Regions from separate parts of the Burkholderia arboris genome, predicted to be linked through region 2. Evidence: predicted binding sites of a transcription regulator. Region 2 holds the regulator's gene; the other holds the start of a gene.
What was found. Region 2 encodes LexA, which represses DNA repair genes until DNA is damaged. Its sites were predicted from a motif close to ACTGTATNNNNATACAGT; they were not measured.
Positions count from the first base shown of each region.

Region 1: a site for LexA is predicted at 3,401-3,418, ahead of OHZ10_RS22915 (DUF2471 family protein). Genes of this name have one in related genera too.

Region 1 is NZ_CP109822.1:1,230,850-1,238,331, forward strand. It holds gene OHZ10_RS22905 (AraC family transcriptional regulator) at 1-631, opposite strand, end outside; gene OHZ10_RS22910 (NADPH-dependent 2,4-dienoyl-CoA reductase) at 707-2,740, shown strand; gene OHZ10_RS22915 (DUF2471 family protein) at 2,933-3,337, opposite strand; gene OHZ10_RS22920 (LysR family transcriptional regulator) at 3,502-4,395, opposite strand; gene OHZ10_RS22925 (NAD(P)H-dependent oxidoreductase) at 4,482-5,261, shown strand; gene catC (muconolactone Delta-isomerase) at 5,402-5,692, opposite strand; gene catA (catechol 1,2-dioxygenase) at 5,736-6,638, opposite strand; gene OHZ10_RS22940 (muconate/chloromuconate family cycloisomerase) at 6,671-7,482, opposite strand, start outside.
Region 2 is NZ_CP109821.1:1,749,350-1,756,831, forward strand. It holds gene mnmH (tRNA 2-selenouridine(34) synthase MnmH) at 1-124, shown strand, start outside; gene OHZ10_RS08345 (permease) at 121-1,179, shown strand; gene OHZ10_RS08350 (hypothetical protein) at 1,276-1,698, shown strand; gene OHZ10_RS08355 (ABC transporter permease) at 1,735-2,568, opposite strand; gene nodI (nodulation factor ABC transporter ATP-binding protein NodI) at 2,575-3,489, opposite strand; gene OHZ10_RS08365 (universal stress protein) at 3,821-4,318, shown strand; gene OHZ10_RS08370 (DUF2939 domain-containing protein) at 4,406-5,113, opposite strand; gene OHZ10_RS08375 (hypothetical protein) at 5,143-5,478, opposite strand; gene lexA (transcriptional repressor LexA) at 5,505-6,152, opposite strand; gene OHZ10_RS08390 (sulfate ABC transporter substrate-binding protein) at 6,417-7,454, shown strand.

The DNA of each region.
Region 1 (7,482 bases), on a different replicon from region 2:
CCGTGCAGCCGAATTCGACCGGCGGCAACTGGTCGCGATAGCGCGCGAAATACGCAGGCTCCGGCCACGCGAACTGCAGCTTGATCGGCGGCGACGCGCGCCCGGCCCATTGCGAGATGTTCTGCGCGAGCCCCGTCAGCACGAATTCGAACATCACGTGATGCTGCAGCACGGGGCTTGCCTGCACGCCGTGCAGTTCGAGCGTCGCGCCGCGTTCGTCTTCCGCATAGGTCAGCCGGTACTGGCGATTGCGCATCCGGAAGTAGCGCTGCGTGACCGACAGCGCTTCGCGGATGTCCCGCGCGGTCAGCGTCGCGTAGCCGAGAAAGCCGTGCACGGTCGGTTTCAACAGCAGCCCGAACGCGAGCCCGATGCCCGGATCGCCGCCGATCTCGATCGCATTGAGCACGAGCCGCCCCCATTGCGACGGCGCGACGCGTGCGTCCGGTTCGGCCAGCACCGCATCGCGCAAGCCGGTGCCGGCGCGCACGGCGGCCAGGTCGACACCGCGTGCGCTCAGCGCCTGCAGCAGCAGGCGCGTATAGGCAACCGGAATCGTCGGCCGGCGCAGCCCGAGGCGGTCTTTGGCGAGAAGGGAGGTCATGTCGTTTTGGCCGGAAATGACAAGCATTATGGCTGTTTGCCCCCTCACGCTCAAGGCGGCGCGCGCCTACGATGGCAGGCATCGACTCTGGGCTGATTCATCATGACAACCTCCTTTCCCCACCTGCTCGCGCCGCTCGATCTCGGTTTCACGACGCTGAAGAACCGCGTGCTGATGGGCTCGATGCACACGGGCCTCGAAGACAGCCGCAAGACGCTGCCGCGCCTCGCCGAATATTTCGCCGAGCGCGCGCGTGGCGGCGTCGGCCTGATCGTGACGGGCGGCTTCGCGCCGAACGTGGCCGGCTGGACCAAGCCGTTCGGCGGCACGCTGATGACGTCGGCCGCCGCGCGCCGGCATCGCGAGATCACGGACGCCGTGCATGCGGAGGACGGCAAGATCGCGCTGCAGATCCTGCATACGGGCCGCTATGGTTATCACCCGTTCGCGGTTGCGCCGTCGAAGATCAAGTCGCCGATCTCGCCGTTCGCGCCGCATGAGCTGAGCGCGCGCGGCGTCGAGCGGCAGATCCGCGCGTTCGTGCGTTGCGCGAAGCTCGCGCGCGAAGCCGGTTACGACGGCGTCGAGATCATGGGCTCCGAGGGCTACCTGATCAACCAGTTCATCTCGATGCATACGAACAAGCGCACCGACCAGTGGGGCGGCTCGTACGAGAACCGCATTCGTCTGCCGATCGAGATCATCGAGCGCACGCGCGAAGCGGTCGGCCGCGATTTCATCCTGATCTACCGGCTGTCGATGCTCGACCTGATTCCGGACGGCAGCGACTGGAACGAAACCGTGCAGCTCGCGAAGGCCGTCGAGCGCGCGGGCGCGACGATCATCAACACGGGGATCGGCTGGCATGAGGCGCGTGTGCCGACGATCGCGACGTCGGTGCCGCGCGGTGCGTTCGCGTGGGTGACGAAGAAGATGAAGGGCGAGGTCGGCATTCCGCTCGTGACGACCAACCGGATCAACCGGCCGGAAGTGGCCGAGCAGATTCTCGCGGATGGCTGCGCGGACATGGTGTCGATGGCGCGCCCGCTGCTCGCGGATGCCGAATTCGTCGTCAAGGCCGCGCAAGGCCGCGCCGACGAGATCAACACCTGCATCGGCTGCAACCAGGCGTGTCTCGATCACGCGTTCAAGAACAAGATCGCGTCGTGCCTGCTGAATCCGCGCGCGTGCCACGAGACGGAGCTGAAATACACGCCCGTGCAGCAGCCGAAACGCATCGCGGTGGTCGGCGCGGGGCCGGCCGGGCTCGCATGCTCGACCGTGCTCGCGCAGCGTGGCCATCACGTCGACCTGTTCGACGGCGCAGCGGAGATCGGCGGCCAGTTCAACATGGCGAAGCAGGTGCCGGGCAAGGAAGAGTTTCATGAAGCGCTGAGCTACTTCGGCCGCCAGGTCGAGCTGACCGGCGTGAACCTGCACCTGAACCGCCGCGTCGATGCGAGCGACCTGATCGCGGGCGGTTACGACGAGATCGTGCTCGCAACGGGCGTCGCGCCGCGCGATCCGAAGATTCCGGGGCAGGACGGGCCGAACGTGCTCAGCTATATCGACGTGCTCGCGGGCAAGCAGCCGGTCGGACGGCGGGTCGCGGTGGTCGGCGCGGGCGGGATCGGCTTCGATGTCGCCGAGTATCTGGTGCAGGACGGCGAATCGCCGGCGCTCGATCTGGAAGAATGGAAGGCCGAGTGGGGCGTGACCGACCCGGCCGCGACGCGCGGCGGCGTGACGCGTGCGCAGGTCTCGGCGCCCGCGCGTGAAGTGACGCTGCTGCAGCGCAAGGCCGCGCCGCTCGGCAAGGGGCTCGGCAAGACGACCGGCTGGATTCACCGCGCGACGCTGAAGATGAAGCAGGTGAAGATGGTCGGTGGCGTGAACTACGAGCGGATCGACGCGCGCGGGTTGCACGTGTCGTACGGCGAGCAGCGCACCGACCACGAGCTGATCGAAGCCGACACGATCGTGCTCTGCACGGGGCAGGAGCCGCAGCGCGCATTGCTCGCGCCGCTGCAGGCGGCCGGGCGCTCGGTGCATCTGATCGGCGGCGCGGAACTGGCCGCCGAACTCGATGCGAAGCGCGCGATCGATCAGGGCTCACGGCTGGCGGCAAGGCTGTAACGGGCGACGGCTTTGACGGTCGCCTGGACGGACGTCGCGCGGCGGAGAGCCGCCTGCGCGACGGTTTGCGGCTGCCGTCCGGCGCGCCGATTTGCTGACGCAGGGCCGCCATGAACGGCAGCGCCGACCGCGTCACCACGCAACGTGGCGGCGCGGCTCCGGCAGATCGTGACCGCGAACGGTCATGACGCGTCAGGCCGCTTCGGCCCGTTCTTCCTCTTCCGCGTCGAGCATCGCCTTGACGATCAGGTAGATGGCCGGCAGGTCGTCATCGTCGCGGCGCCAGTCGACCGGTTCCTCGACGTCCGCGGCGACCAGCCGGCTGTCGCGCAGCCGGATGAACGCGTCGACGACGGCCGGATCGTTGCGGTTCAGGAAACCGGCATTCGAGAATGCCAGCTCTTCGACGTTCAGCAGCGCCTGCCAGCTCATCGTGCGGACGGCCGCAGGATGGGTGCGGCGCCGCAGGCCGAGCGCCCGTTGCGCGGGGCCGCCCGCGACACGCTGCAAATCGACGACCGCCCGCTGCGCGGCGCGCTCGAAGTGGACGGGATTGAAGCCGGGTTGCTCGGGATCGAATGCGGATGCCTGGAACATGGTCGCCTCACAAAAGTCCGTTCGTCTGTGGATGACGGAATTCGGGTCAAATGGTGCAAAAGCACTGTAAATATATACAGTGTTTGGCGGGGTTTCAAGCCCCGAATGAAGGATTTCGTGCCGCGGCGCTCGCAGCGGGCGGCCGTACCGATCCGGCGAACGGCTTACACCGCTGCCGCGATCGTCTCCCGCAGCCACCGATGCGCCGGATCGCGATGCACGCGCTCGTGCCACAGCATCGACATTTCATAGCCTGGCACCTCGACCGGCGCGTCCACCACCCGCAGCGCGGGCACGTCGCGCACCAGCCGCTCGGGCAGCATCGCGACGAGATCGGTGCTCGCAACGGCCGACATCACGAACAGGAAGTGCGGCACCGACAGCACGACGCGCCGCGCGGCGCCGACCTTCGCGAGCGCTTCGTCCGTCACGCCGAAGAAGCCGCCGCCGTCGGGCGACACGATCACGTGCTCGAGCGTGCCGAACTGCGCGAGCGTCGGGCGCCGTTTCAGCTTCGGATGCCCGGCGCGGCCGATCAGCACGTAGCGCTCGACGAACAGCGGCAGGCGCCGCATGCCGGGCGGCGAACCCTCGGTTGTATGGAACGCGAGGTCGATGCCGTTTCGTTCGGCATCCTGCTCGATGCGCGGCGGTACGAGTTCGACGACGGCGAGCCGCGTACCGGGCGCGGCCGAGCGCAGCGTATTCAGCGCGGGCAGCACGATCGTCGATTCGCCGTAGTCGGTCGCGGCCACGCGCCACGTGTCCGTCGCGGTCGCGGGATCGAACGGCGTGGCCGGAATCACCGCGCGTTCGACCGCTTCGAGCGCATCGCGTAACGGCGCGCGCAACGCTTCCGCGCGCGCGGTCGGCCGCATCCCGCGGGGCCCGGGCAACAGCAGCGGATCGCCGAACACGTCGCGCAGTTTCTGCAGCTGTACGCTGACCGACGGCTGCGACATGTTCAGCTTCTCGGCCGCGCGCGTGACGTTGTGCTCGGCGAGCAGCACGTCCAGCGTGACGAGCAGGTTCAGATCGAGCCGTCTGAGATTATTCATGGCTATACCTGGAATATCAGGAATTCATTTCAAATATACCTTTGGCAGCGGCATCCTGCAGTCATTCAATCCACGGAGTGACGAACATGAAGGTGCTGATCGTGTATGCCCATCCCGAACCGCGTTCGCTGAACGGCGCGCTGCGCGACTTCGCCGTCGCGCATCTCGAAGCGGCCGGCCACGCGGTGCAGGTGACCGACCTGTATGCAATGAACTGGAAGGCGGCGTTCGATGCGAACGACGTGACCGATCGTGCGCCCGACGCGCGCTTCGATCCGTCGCTCGACTCGAAGCGCGCATTTGCGGCCGGCACGCAAAGCGACGACATCGCGCGCGAGCAGGAGAAGCTGAAGTGGGCCGACGCGGTGATCCTGCAATTCCCGCTGTGGTGGTTCTCGATGCCGGCGATCATGAAGGGCTGGTTCGAGCGTGTGTATGCGTACGGCTTCGCGTACGGCGTTGGCGAGCATTCCGATACGCACTGGGGCGATCGCTACGGCGAAGGCATGTTTGCCGGCAAGCGGGCGATGGTGGTCGTCACGACGGGCGGGTGGGAGTCGCACTACAGCCCGCGTGGCATCAACGGGCCGATCGACGACGTGCTGTTTCCGATCCAGCACGGCGTGCTGTATTACCCGGGGTTCGACGTGCTGCCGCCGTTCGTGATCTACCGGACGGGCAAGATGAACGAAGCGCGCTTCGCCGAAACGCGCGCGGCGCTCGGCCGGCGGCTCGACGATCTGTGGACCACGCAGCCGATTCCGTTCCGGCAGCAGAACACCGGCGACTACGAGATTCCCGCGCTGACGCTGAAGGACGGGATCGCGCCGGGGAAGGTGGGGTTTGCGGCGCATCTGACCGCGTGACGGTTGCCGCGCACGCCGATGCCGTACGGCACGGGCAATCGCCGCCAAACGCAAAACGACCCGCGCAGCCTGCGAGACATCGCGGGCCGCCCGGGTCGGGCAGCTCGCGGCCGTCGGTCACGGCCGCGCTTCACCGCTGCTTACCGGTCGTCGTCGCGAATCGACGACGGATGCCGGCACAGCGCCCGCACTTCCATCTCCATGTACGGAAACAGCGGCAGCTGGCTCAGCAGGTCGTGCAGTTGCTGCACGCTCTCGACGTCGAAGATGCTGACGTTCGCATATTGCCCGGCGATCCGCCACAGATGGCGCCAGACGCCTTCGTTCATCAGCCGCTGGCACATCGCCTTTTCTTCCGCCTTCAGCGTGGCCGCCTTGACCGGATCCATGTCCGCCGGCAGGCGAACGGTCATTTCCACATGAAACAGCATCCTGCACTCCTTGAGTTGTCGATTCGTCGAACGGGAAGGGCGCTCAGGCCTGCGCGCGTGCCCGCTCGACTTCGCTTCCCGGTACGTCCTGCTTTTCCTTGAGCAGCGAGAAATCGAAGTCGATCAGCGCGAACTGCCCGTCGACGCCGTACGGTTTGCCTTCCGCGCCTTCGGCCTGCTTGACCGGCGGGATCAGGCCGTCGCGCGTCGCGAACGCAAAGTCGTCCCACAGATGCGGATCGCCGTCGATGTTGATCTGCGTCGTCAGCTTACGATAACCGTCCGCCGAAACGAAGAAGTGAATGTGCGCCGGGCGATGGCCATGACGGCCGAGCTGGTCGAGCAGTTGCTCGGTCTTGCTGCCCGGCGGCACGCTGTAGCCGACCGGCAGCACGCTGCGGAAGCTGTAGCGGCCGTCGGCGTCGGTGCGGATCGAGCGGCGCAGGTTGAACGCGGGCTGCGACTGGTCGAAGTACGAGTAGTTGCCCAGGTGGTTCGCGTGCCACACCTCGACGAGCGCATTCGCGATCGGTGCGCCGTCCTGGCCGAGCACCTGGCCGCGCATGATCAGCGTCTGGCCCGGATCGGTGCCGTCGTCGAGACGCGCATGGCCGACCGATTCCGGTGCGCCGGCGACATACAGCGGCCCTTCGATCGTGCGCGGCGTGCCGCCCTGGATGCCGGCCTTTTCCTCGGCTTCGTCCATCCGCACGTCGAGGAAGCGCTCGAGGCCGAGGCCCGCGGCGATCAGCCCGAATTCGCGGCCGGCTTCGTTCAGGTAGTTCAGCGCCGTCCAGAATTCGCTCGGCTGCACGTCGAAGTCCTCGATCGTGTAGCAGATGTCCTGCACGATCCGGTTGACGATCGCGCGCACGCGCGGGTTGCCGGGTTTCTCTGCGGCGTCGTCGAAGGTCTTCAGCAGTGCGTCGATGGCTTGCTTGTTCATCTGTGTCTCCGGTTTCGGTTGTCGTGTGGGGATCAGCGGGCGTCGCGTCGCATCCGTTCGATGCGGGCCCAGTCGAAGGTGATGCCGAGGCCGGGCGTCGCCGGCAGATGCAGCTTGAAATCCTCGTAACGCAGCGGCTCGACGAGGATTTCCTCGGTGAGCAGCAGCGGGCCGAACAGTTCGGTGCCCCATTTCAGCGAGTCGAACGTGCTGAACAGTTGCGCGGACGCCATCGTGCCGGCCGCGCCTTCGAGCATCGTGCCGCCGTACAGCTCGATGCCGGCCGCCGCCGCGATCGACGCGACGCTCGCCGCGCCCTGCAGGCCGCCCGATTGCGCGATCTTCACCGCGAACACGTCGGCCGCGCGGTCCTGCGCGAGCGCGAATGCATCGACGGGGCCGTGCAGCGCTTCGTCCGCCATGATCGGCACCTGCGCGAGCTGCGTGAGGCGCTTGAGCCCCGCGCGGTTGGTCGCGGCGATCGGCTGCTCGACGAGGCTCACGCCGGCTTCCGCCAGTCGCGCGCCGGCCCAGATCGCATCGGTTTCGCTCCATGCCTGATTCACGTCGACCCGCACGTCGCCGCGCTCGCCGAGCGCGCGCTTGATCGCGACCACGTGTGCGACGTCGTCGGCGACTGCGTTCGAACCGATCTTCAGCTTGAACGCGCGATGGCGGCGGGCTTCGAGCATCGCTTCGGCTTCCGCGATGTCGCGCTGCGTATCGCCGCTCGCGAGCGTCCACGCGACATCGACCGCATCGACCCGGCGGCCGCCGAACAGCTCCGACAGCGGCACGCCCAGACGCTGCGCCTGCGCGTCGAACAGCGCAGTTTCGATTGCGC
Region 2 (7,482 bases):
CGTGCGCGACCAGGCGCGCGCACTGCTGGCCGAACTCGCGCAAACCGGGTTGCCCGCATCGGCCGCGCTTGCCGCAGGCGCGAAATCCGCAACCGACACAGACCAATCGACGACCACACGATGACGACCACACGCACCCAACCCAGTCCGGCCCTCGGCTGGATGACCTTCCTGTTGATCGCGGTCGCGGGACTGTTCTATGTGAAATGGTTTCCGTACTACAACAAGGCGTTCGTCGCCGCCGAGCACCATTCGATCGGCCAGTCGATCCTGATGGGCACGTCGGCGACCGCCCCCGAGCCGTCGCTGAAGGCTGCGCTCGATTACGCATGGGCGTACGGCAAGGCGATCTGGCAGGCGATGGTGCTCGGCCTGCTGCTCGGCTCGGCCGTGCAGGCGCTGTTGCCCGCACACTGGGTCGCGCGTGCGCTCGGCCGTACCGGGTTCGGCAGCGTCGCCGCGGGCGGCCTGCTGTCGCTGCCCGGAATGATGTGCACGTGCTGCGCGGCGCCGGTCGTCGCGGGCCTGCGTGCGCGCCATGCGTCGCCGGGCGGTGCGGTCGCGTTTTGGCTCGGCAACACGGTGCTGAATCCGGCCGCGCTGGTGTTCATGGGCTTCGTGCTCGGCTGGCACTGGAGTGCGTTGCGCCTCGTGCTCGGCATCGCGATGGTGTTCGGGATCGGCTATCTGCTGAACCGCATTGCGCGTCCTGAAGACCGCAGCATCGACGACGCGCAGCTCGCCGCGCTGGCGGCCGAGCAGGCCGCGGCCGGCAATCCGTTCGTCCGCTGGGTGAAGCTGCTCGCGCGCATGGCCGTGCGGCTCGTGCCCGAATACATCGTGCTGGTGCTGCTGCTCGGCGCGGCGCGTGCATGGCTGTTCCCGCATATCGGTCCGGACATCGGCAATCATCTCGGCTGGATCGTCGCATTCGCGGTCGCGGGCATGCTGTTCGTGATTCCGACGGCCGGCGAGGTGCCGATCATCCAGGCGATGCTGTCGCTCGGCATGGGCGTTGGCCCGGCCGCCGCGCTGCTGATGACGCTGCCGCCGATCAGCGTGCCGTCGCTCGCGATGCTCGCGCGTTCGTTCAAGCCTTACATGCTGGCGATCGTTGCGACGCTCGTCGTCGTGTTCGGGATCGTGAGCGGCCTGCTCGCGATCGCGTTCGGGTTCTGACGCGCGCCGGCCCGGTTCGATAGCCGTATCCATATTCATCCGGCGCCGCCGCTTTACGCGTGCGGCGCCCTTTACAAGTAGCAAACAGGAAAACGCATGACCCAACCGAAGATTCATCCTCGACTCGAAAAGGCGCTGACGCGCGGCGATCTCGCGATCCGCCAGGCCAATTCCGCGCGGGCGACTGCCGTGCTGAACGCACTCGGCACGATGATCATCGAGGCCTCCGCAACGATCGGTGTCGATGCCAGCATCGAAATCCCGCAGGGCGACCGCATTTACGATCCCGTCAACGGCCTGTGGCCGCAGAAGATGCTGGTGTCGTTCGACGGCCCGGTGGACGAGGCCGAAAAGGAAGAGCTGCGCTCGGTCTATCTGGTGGCCGACGATCCGGGTACGCAGTTCCGCGTCGAATGGCATCGCGCGGACGGCAAGCTCGGTCGCCAGGAAGGCGGCCCGCTCGCGACCGTCGCGTTCCTGACCGACGTCGAGATCCCGTGGAGCGACGACGACGAGTAACGTCGTCGCAGGAGCCGGCGCCCGGTGCGCCGGCCGTCAGCGCATCATCCGCCGCCGGAACAGCCACGCGGACAGCAGGAATCCGCCGACCGCGTAGCCGGCGAGCACCGCGACGTGCAGCGCGATGTCGGTCGCCGGCCGGCCGAGCATCGCGGGCCGGATCAACTCGACCGCGTTCGCAAGCGGCAGCGCTTGCGCCGCGTGCTGCGCGACCGGCGGCAGCTGCGTGATCGGGAAGAACACGCCCGACAACAGCAGCATCGGCGTCAGCACGAGCGTCTGATAAAACATGAAGAAATCGTAGGACGGCGCAAGCGCCGTGACGATCATCGCGATGCTGGCGAACGCGAGGCCCGCGAGCGCGATCACGGGCAGCGCCACGAGCATCGACGGAAACTGCGCATAGCCGAGCGCACCCGCGACCAGCATGATCGCGACCCCCGACAGCATCGCCTTGCTGGCGCCCCAGACGATCTCGCCGAGCACGATGTCGCCGAGCGCGAGCGGCGTATGCATGATCGCTTCCCATGTGCGCTGCACGTGCATCCGCGAGAAACCCGAATACATCGACTCGAAGCTCGCGGACATCATCACGCTCGACCCGACCGTGCCGGCCGCGAGGAACGCGATATACGACACGCCGTCGACCTGGCCGAGCATCAGCCCGAGCCCGAAGCCCAGCCCGAACAGATAGATCATCGGATCAGCAAGATTGCCGAACATCGACGCAAGCGCGAGCTTGCGCCAGACGAGATAGTTGCGCCGCCAGACGGCGATCCAGTTGATTGCGTTCGCGGGCATCGCGATCGCGAAGCGTGACGCGCGCGGCGGCGCGGACGGTGTGGCGGCGGAATAGTTGCGCACGTCCATGATCGATCAGTCCTGCATTTCGCGGCCCGTGAGCCGCAGGAACACATCCTCCAGATTGGCCGGGCGATGCAGATAGCGCAACCCAGTACGACCCTTGAGTCGCGCGCTGAGCGGTTCGGGGTCCGTCACATAGCAGAACAGCGTCTCGCCGCTGATCTCGGTGTGCTTCGCGAATGCCGACAACTCGTCGCGCAGCGTGGCCGGATCGGGCCCGTAGATCTCGATCACGTCGCAGCCGATCTCCGATTCGATCAGCGCGTGCGGCGCACCTTCGGCGATCTTGCGGCCTTCCTCGATCACGCACAGGCGATCGCACAGTCGTTCGGCTTCTTCCATGAAGTGCGTGGTGATCAGGATCGTCTTGCCGCGCGCGAGCAGCGAACGCAGCCGCTCCCACATCAGATGCCGCGCCTGCGGATCGAGGCCCGTCGTCGGCTCGTCCAGCACCAGCACGTCGGGATCGTTGACGAGCGCGCGGGCGAGCGTGAGGCGGCGTTTCATGCCGCCCGACAACTCGCCGACCTTCGCATCGGCCTTGTTTTCGAGCTTCGCGAATTCGAGCAGCGGCTGCACGAGTGCGCGTGCGGCCTGCGCCGACATCCCGAAGTAGCGGCTGAACACGAGCAGGTTCTCGCGCACGGTGAAGTCGGGATCGAGATTGTCGAACTGCGGGACGACGCCGACGCGCTGGCGTGCATGCCGCGCGCGCGATGGAACCGGTTCGCCGCATAGGGAGATGGTGCCGGCATCGGGGTGCGTGAGGCCGAGCAGCATTTTCAGGGTGGTGGTCTTGCCGGCGCCGTTCGGTCCGAGCAGGCCGTAGCATTCGCCGGCCTGGACGTTGAAGGACAGACCGTTGACGACGAGCTTGTCGCCATAGCGCTTTTCGACGTTGCGGAAATCGATCGGTGCGACGGACATGGGCATGTTGTCGTTGTGAGCGGGTGCGTTCCGCTGCCCGCCGGCTGGCCGGTTGGCGAACGGATCGGACGAATGCGTGTCACATGGGCATGACCGAAGCGAACGACGCCGGCGCGATATGACCCGCTGGAGTACGGACGAGCCATTCTAGTGCATCGGCTGCGTCTCTTCAGGGCATGCCTGCACGGTGCGATGCATGCGCGCACCGATCGTGCACTGCATCATCGCGCACGCGCCGCGCGGGGCGAATCAGCGTTTTCCATCCCTTGCGTCCTGAATTGCGGCGCACCATGATGAATGCGTAGGCTCGTTGTCGCGATAGGGAGGTTTCATGGCTAGCTACAACAAGATTTTGCTGTGTTACGACGGCACGCTCGAAGGGCGCAAGGCACTGCGCTGCGGCGCTAATCTCGCAATGGACCTGAAGGCCGAAACGCACTTGCTGTCGGTCGTCGACATGCGTTCGAGCATTGCGCAAAGTGCAGGTTTGCTGACCGATGTCGCATGCGGCCGCTTCGAGGAAACCGCGCGCGAAATCCTCGAGGAAGGGGTGAACTGGCTGCGCGAGCGTGGCGTGCAGGCCGAAGGCCATTTCGCGTTCGGTTATCCGATCGACGAAATCGCGAATCTTGCGTCGGAACTGAAGGTCGACCTCGTCGTTGTCGGCCACCGGTGCCGCAGCGGACTGTCGCGATGGTGGATGGGCTCGGGCAATACGCAACTGCTCGACCGCGTGAACTGCAGCATTCTGGTGGCGTGCTCGTCGGCGGAAGAGCAGAAAGCCGAAATCGCGCGCGAGCGTGAAGCGGCCACGGCGAACGGCAAATGATCTAAAGACGCGATGGTTGCCTGGTCGGCAATGCGTGCTGGTCAGGCGCCGCACCGCTTCAGCGGTGCGGGCGTCGAGCGCGGCCTGTTATGCGTGCAGGTCGATCGCGGACAATTTCCACGAAAACAGCCCGAAGCGGTGGAATACCGCCGCATAGCGCGTGCCGTCGGCGCTGCGCTGATACGTCACGACGAATTCATCGATATTCCGGTAGCCCGCGCTGGTTTGCTGCGGATGCGTCGCCTCGCTCGGGCTCGCCGGCGTGGCAGGCGCGGGCACCGCTGACGACGCGGTCGCAGCGGATGCGTTACTGCTCGCAGCGGCGGCACTTGCCGGCGCCGGATTGGCCGGCGTTGCGGCTGGTGCGCCGCCCGGTGTATTGCCTTGCGGCAGATTCGACAAATCAGGCGGGCGCTCGCCCGGATTGCCGCGCGGCGGCAATCCGCTCATCAGCGCGGCCACGCCCTCCGGGGTCGCGTACGCATCGACCAGCGGGCCGATCAACGCGGACCCGATCAGCGCGCCGATCACCGCAAACGGGTTGTTCTTCTTCACAGCGTCGATCCGGCGCATCAACTCTTCCGTGACCTGCTGTTTGAGGCTGATGCGTAGCGACGGAAAATCGACATACTCGCTGATCGCCTGCGCATCTCGCGCATCGATCGCCGATTTCAGGCGACCGAGCGCGACGTACGGCGACGCGTACGCATAGCCGATCGCCGCAATGACGACGACGATCAGCGCGACGATCAGCAGGGGCTTGAGTCGCCATGCGCGGCTCGGCGATCCAGTCACGTTGCCTCCGGTGCGGGGATGTTCCGCAATCAGAGACCGCCCGGCGTAGCCGATCGTTCCTCCGCGATGCAGCGATCGATCATCCGGCACACGGCATCGATCGTGCCGACCATGATCAGGCGCGACCGGCCGTGATAGACGCGCACCGGTGCGCGACGCGCGGGTTCCGCGTGATTCAGGCCGGCGTTCAGCGATACCCGGGCGAACGCGGGGAGCGCTGACGGCAGCAGGGACGCCTGCCGTTCGACTGCGACTTCTTCTTGCACGGGCGCGGCCGCGGACAGCGGTGCGCAGGGCGTGCGGCCGCGCAGATGACGCAGGCGGCCGAATTGACGGAAAGGCAGCAGACGGGCAAGGCGTTCCATGATGTTCTCCTCAGCGAGACGGAATGTCAGAGTTCGCCCGAGCGGATCAGCCCGACGGCGATGCCTTCCAGCGCGAATTCGGCGCTGCCGGCCTTGACGAAGATGTTTTCGTAATCCGGGTTCTCCGCGATCAGCTCGAGACCGCCCGGCCGGCGCATCAGGCGCTTGACCGTGACGTCGTCACCGAGACGCGCGACGATGATCTGGCCATCCTTCGCTTCCGTGCGCTTCTGCACGGCGAGGAGATCGCCATCGAGGATGCCGGCGTCGCGCATCGACAGGCCGCGCACCTTCAGCAGGTAGTCGGGCTTGCTCGTGAACAACGCGGGATCGCATGCGTAGTGCTGCGAGATGTGCTCCTGCGCGAGGATCGGGCTACCGGCTGCGACGCGGCCGACGAGCGGCAGCGACAACTGCATCAGGCCGGCGTGCGGCAACGTGAACTGGTGCGGGGCATCTTCGATGCCGAGCAGGCGGATGCCGCGCGACGCGCCGGCCGCCAGCTCGATCACGCCTTTGCGCGCCAGCGCGCGCAGGTGCTCCTCGGCCGCATTCGGCGAGCTGAAACCCAGTTCGGCCGCGATCTCGGCGCGGGTGGGCGGGAATCCGGAGCGCTCGATCGCGCGACGGATCAAGTCGAACACTTGCTGCTGACGGGCGGTGAGTTTGGTCATGGCTCAACTGTATGGATAGACAGTGAGCTGTATTTTTATACAGTACTTCGCGAATTTCAAGTGTTACGTGAGGTTCGACGCGATCACGCCGGTTCCGGCGTGATTTCGCGACGTCCGGACGGCGGTTTATCTGCCGCAACCGTCCATCCCGTCTGCGTTAGCACTTTTGAGTATTAAAAAATGAAGAACGATTATTTTTAATCATGTAACCCGTTCGTTAGACTGGCCCGACATCGCAACACCGACAACACTGGAGAACCAAGGATGGCGAAGCGCAATACGGGGCTGGTGGGCGGAGTGGGCCGCCTGATCGCAACACTCGCGCTGGGCGCGGCGGCGGCGCTGGGCGTCGCGACGCATGCCCAGGCCGATACGACGTTCCTGAACGTGTCGTACGACCCGACGCGCGAGCTGTATCAGGACTTCAACCAGGCGTTTGGCAAGGAGTGGAAGGCGAAGACGGGCGAGACCGTGAACTTCAAGCAGTCGCACGGCGGGTCGGGCGCGCAGGCGCGTTCGGTGCTCGACGGCCTGCAGGCCGACGTCGTCACGCTGGCGCTCGCGTACGACATCGACGCGCTCGCGAACAAGGGGCTCGTCAACAAGGACTGGCAGAAGCGCCTGCCCGACAACGCGTCGCCGTACACGTCGACGATCGTGTTCCTGGTGCGCAAGGGCAACCCGAAGGGGATCAAGGACTGGGACGACCTGACCAAGCCGGGCATCTCGATCGTCACGCCGAACCCGAAGACGTCGGGCGGCGCGCGCTGGAACTACCTGGCCGCATGGGCGTACGCGGTGCACAAGCCGGGCGGCAACGAGCAGACGGCCAAGGAATTCGTCACGAAGCTCTACAAGAACGCAGGCGTGCTCGATTCGGGCGCGCGAGGCGCGACGACGAGCTTCGTGCAGCGCGGGATCGGCGACGTGCTGATCGCATGGGAGAACGAGGCATTCCTGTCGGTGAAGGAATTCGGTACCGACAAGTTCGAGATCGTCGTGCCGTCGGTGAGCATCCTGGCCGAGCCGCCCGTCGCGGTGGTCGACAAGGTGGTCGACAAGAAGGGCACGCGCAAGCTGGCCGACGCGTACCTGAACTTCCTGTACAGCCCGCAGGGCCAGGAAATCGCGGCGCGCAACTACTACCGGCCGCGTTCGAAGAACGTGCCGGCGGAACTGACGAAGCAGTTCCCGAAGCTGAAGCTGTACACGGTCGACGACACGTTCGGCGGCTGGACGAGTGCGCAGAAGACGCATTTCGCGGACGGCGGCGTGTTCGACTCGATCTACAAGCCGCAGTAACGCCATAACGACAGCGGCGCGCCACGAC